DNA from 2 places in the Eubacterium sp. genome. Region 2 is predicted to be linked to the other one. Evidence: riboswitches for the same ligand, from Rfam matches in the RefSeq annotation. Region 2 holds a riboswitch; the other holds the start of a gene.
The links. A riboswitch is a leader RNA that binds a small molecule or an ion and turns the genes downstream of it on or off. The one in region 2 is predicted to bind thiamine pyrophosphate.
Positions count from the first base shown of each region.

Region 1: it holds a riboswitch for thiamine pyrophosphate, as region 2 does, so the genes downstream of both, thiM (hydroxyethylthiazole kinase) here and ACZM4J_RS00870 (energy-coupled thiamine transporter ThiT) in region 2, are expected to answer to the same signal.

Region 1 covers NZ_DBLZZO010000022.1:23,161-25,570, reverse strand. The annotation lists gene ACZM4J_RS08655 (hypothetical protein) at 1-577, shown strand, start outside; TPP riboswitch at 985-1,090, shown strand; gene thiM (hydroxyethylthiazole kinase) at 1,193-2,014, shown strand; gene thiE (thiamine phosphate synthase) at 2,001-2,410, shown strand, end outside.
Region 2 covers NZ_DBLZZO010000002.1:51-2,460, forward strand. The annotation lists gene ACZM4J_RS00870 (energy-coupled thiamine transporter ThiT) at 306-1,127, opposite strand; TPP riboswitch at 1,169-1,265, opposite strand; gene ACZM4J_RS00875 (thiamine diphosphokinase) at 1,340-1,948, opposite strand; gene ACZM4J_RS00880 (hypothetical protein) at 1,968-2,410, opposite strand, start outside.

The sequences.
Region 1 (2,410 bases), on a different contig from region 2:
AGAGTTAAATTTTCAGATAGGCAGTTATTCGTATACATTGGATTACAGTTCTTTTCAAAGATGGAACGGAAAAGAAATTACAGAATTTGAAACAAGCAGTAACAAGGCACTGATGTATGGGAGAGGATATCGGTTCAAGAATGTGAAAGGTAATGGAAGGTTCCATATTATTGTGGATACACCTTACGCATTGCCAATAGGATGTTTTTACGCAGATATTCCATTACAGTTAAAAGGTGATAAAATTGTACCGGCTACGGGAACTTACAAACTTGTGGAAAGCTCAAAAAAATATATGTATACTGTAAAGAAAAATATGAAAGTGTACAAAACTGCATCTAAAAAATCAAAGAATAAATTTACTTTGAAAAAGGGAGATAAGCTTAGAATTATAAAAATCAAGCCGGCAAAGAATGTAGCAAAACGCCCTAAGGGAAAATATAGTCTTGATAAGAGGGATAACGGGTTTGCATATGTAAAAACTAAAACCGGAAAGAAGGGATGGATTTTCTTAAGTAAGAAAATGTCAAGCTGGGGAAAGAAAACTTTGTTTAAAAAGGTTCCGGGATGGGGCTGATACAATAGTGATAACTCCCTATCTCTTTTTTATAACTCACTTATTTTAAGTCAGCAGGAAAAACAATATCCTGCTGATTTCTTATTTTATCCATAACCTTCAATGCCATAAGAGAATATCTGATATTTCCTCAGGAAGTCCAAATAATTTAACCAGCGGATGAATGCAGTACATTCCAATGTCCGTAAGAGACCCGTTTGAAAAATCTTTGTTAAAGGCGAAGATAATTGTAAGGATGACGGGACATATAAGTATGTAGTCAGACGAAAAGGGAAAGCAACAAATCATTATACAAGCAATCTAGATGAAAAGATTGATTTTATGCAGGCATTTGAATTTTAATTGCATACAACAATAACAAATCCACTATTGCATTATATTGAATTGAGCGATACAATGCTATAGGAAATTAAATATAGGGGAGCTTGTAGGCAGGCTGAGAGGAAGTAATCAACTTCGACCCTTAAACCTGATTTGGATAATGCCAACGTAGGAATTAAGTATAGGATTTAATGCGGACAAACCAGATTAGGTTTGTCTGTTTTTCATTTTAACGTAACAATTATGATGAGATTCTGCTGTAAAAAGTATTCAGCAGAACGATAAGGAGGAAATATGTTTAAGAAATGTGTAGAAAACGTAAGAAATAATGTGCCTTTAGTTCACAACATTACTAATTATGTAACAGTAAATGATGTGGCTAATGTTTTACTGGCTTGTGGCGGCAGCCCAATTATGTCAGATGATATTGATGATGTGGAAGATATTACATCTATTTGTGGTGGTTTGAACATTAATATTGGAACATTAAATAAAAACACCATACCATCTATGTTTGCAGCAGGAAAGAAAGCAAATGAATTAGGACATGTTGTTTTACTTGATCCTGTTGGGGCAGGGGCAAGCAAGTTAAGAACTAATACAGCAAATGAATTAATGGAAAAAGTGAAATTTGATGTTGTAAGAGGAAATATTTCAGAAGTTAAGACTTTAATGCTGGGTACAGGAAGTACAAAAGGTGTAGATGCAGATGTTTCTGACAAAGTAACAGATGAAAACTTAGACGACACTATTAGCAAGCTCAAGAGTTTTTCAAAGGCAACAGGAAGCATTATCGCAGTAACAGGCGCAATTGATTTAGTTTGTGACAGCGAAAAATGCTATGTTATAAGAAATGGTAGAGCCGAAATGAGTTCAATTACAGGAACAGGATGCCAGTTATCAGGTTTGATGACAGCGTTTTTAGTTGCAAATCCAGAAAACAAATTGGAAGCAGCAGCGGCAGCAGTTTGTACAATGGGACTTGCCGGAGAAATTGCATGGTCAAGAATGAGTGAAGGCGATGGAAACTCAACATACAGAAACAGAATTATTGATGCCATCTACAATATGGATGGTGAAACATTAGAAAAAGGAGCTAAATATGAAGTTAAGTAATACAACAAAGGAAGAATTGCTTTTATACGGCGTAACTGACAGAGCTTGGTTAAATGGCGAAACTTTGTACAGTCAGGTTGAAAAAGCTTTAAAAGGCGGAGCAACTTTTATGCAACTTCGAGAAAAGAAACTTGATGAAGAAAGTTTTTTGAAGGAAGCCATTGAGATAAAAGAATTATGTAGAAAGTACAATGTACCATTTGTAATTAATGACAATGTTGATATTGCTTTGGAAATGGATGCTGACGGCGTTCATGTTGGACAAAGTGACATGGAAGCTTTAGATGTAAGGGCAAAGCTTGGTCCTGATAAGATTATTGGTGTGTCAGCGCAAACTGTTGAGCAGGCAATTTTAGCGGAAAAACACGGAGCAGATTATTTAGGAGTAGGCGCAGT
Region 2 (2,410 bases):
CTAAAACAAATTAAACTTCAGCTACAAAATGCTAAAAAGAAGCTGCAACATTTTGTTACAGCTTCAGCTAACAAATTTATAGAACATGTACTCTCCCTCTAATAGTTTATAGTTTAATTTATTTCTAATACCCTTATTTATATTTTACATTCACACAAATACATATCTATAAATATTATTATTTATTTTTCAGCATGATTAATTATTCGTTTTTGCAATTAATTAGTTTTGGTAATTAATTCGCTTTGGTAATTAATTTGCTTATTAATCAGCTTTATTTTCTTTCAAGGTTTGTTTCTGATTTATTAATTTTCTCTTCTAGGCAAAACAGTTTTCTTTTTTGAAACTACTAATTTAGTAATTACATAAGTTAAGCCACCAACAATAACACCTACTAATAAAATCACACCTACTAACATCCAGTTTGTATTTGCGATAAGTGTTATCTTAAATCCGTCTTCTGTCTGGATTTGTCTAAATATAATTAGGAAGTCAACAATTATTGCTATACCACATACTAATACGCCATTTAAAACAGCCATAATGTTCTTTGACTTTTCTCTTGTTACAGGTTTTGCTGCTCTTAAATCAATTGAATTTGAAACAAGCGCCATAACATATACTGTAACTACAGTTTCAGGAATCATGTATGCTCCATTGTATACTAAAGAATATAATGCTCCATCAGCTGTTGGAATTGATACACCTGCCCATACTGTACAACCTGTAATAAAATGACATAAATATCTTAATAAACAAACAATCAATGTTCCTAAAACTAAGGCACCTGTCTGATGTTTATTTTTCTTAACAACACCAAGTAAACCAAGCACTGTAAAAGCCACAATGTAGTCTAAAAGAATTATGGCAATCATAGCTGTTGTTGATGTAGCATAAGAAACATTTGATAGACCTGTTAATAATTGCAAAATACTATATGTAAAACTTGTAATAAGTCCCCATTTCAATCCATGTCTGTAACCTGCAATTATAATAGGCAACATACTTGCCGCTGTTACTGCTCCACCGTATGGCATGTCGATAATCTTAATAAAGCTTAACACAAAAGCCATAGCAATCAAAACTGAACATTCTACCAATGTTCCTGTTTTCTTTGTTTTTTCCATAAAAAAAGTCCTCTTTAGAATATAATATCACCAGAGAACCTATACATAACTAAATGCTTCCTTACGATGGTACTAACCATATCAAGTAGTGAGGGTCGATATACATCTCTCAGCCATCCGGCACCCCTAGCGACATATTTTTCATTATTTATTCTATATTCTTTAACATTTTTTGTCAAGTTGGCAAAGTATTGTATACATATCTGATTAGTTTAATATACAATTAGAAGACTTCCTTTTCCAACTGATATAACAGGATTTGCATTTACAAACTGATTGCTTACCCCTAAAGGTCTGTTTTCCTCAAGCTTATAGCTTTCTATATTATATAATGCATTTTTTATTGTAACATTATGAGCAACTCCGTTTATCGCAAAAACCGAAAATATATTTTTTTCTTTTCCTGTTATTGAAATCGAACCATCTGAAACAACTGTATATGTGTTATTACCATCAACCATCTTAATGTTGGCTCCTAATTGTGATGCATATAAAAGTGTTTGTATATTGGCAAAAGTATGGTCTATCCTTCCACCGGTTCCTCCGAAAATCACAATGATATTAAAGCCTTTGTGCAATGCTGTCTTAACACAAATCATCATATCTGTTTCGTTTTTCATTACTTTGTGCTTTTCCACATTGTCACCAACAGGAACATATCCTAAAGAGTCAAAATCACCTATTACCAAATCAGGTTCTATTCCAAGTTGGTGTATTTTTTCAAAACCGCCATCTGCCGCTATTACAAAATCATTTTCTTTTTTAGTAAAATTGGTACCGGAGTTATCTCCGGCACCAACTATATAACATACGTTTTCCATTTATTTGACCTACTAATTTCTATTTGTTTTTGTTATTTTTTGAAGCTGTTGTCTGTGGCTTTGTTGCACTATTCACCTTTGTAGTAGGTGCCTGTGTTGTCACAGATGCTTTTGTTGTTGCATTGTTAGATGTATGAGATGCAGTTGTTTCATTCTTATTGTTTGAAGTTCCTGTAGTAGTCCCATTTTTCTTTTCATTTGCTTTAGCATTAATAGCATCATAATAAGCCTTAACCTTAGGATCTGATGCCTTAACACTTTCAAATTCTTCCTGAACATCTTTTAATAAATCCTGAACATCAGAATCTTTTGTAACTTTATTCATGTATTTTTGAATATCATCACCACTATCATTTTGAATATAAACATTTCCTGTTTTCTTATCCCTAACAACATATAATCTGGTAATTGCAGGAACTGTTGTGTCAATATTCTTAAGTCCCATCTGATAATATGCATAAA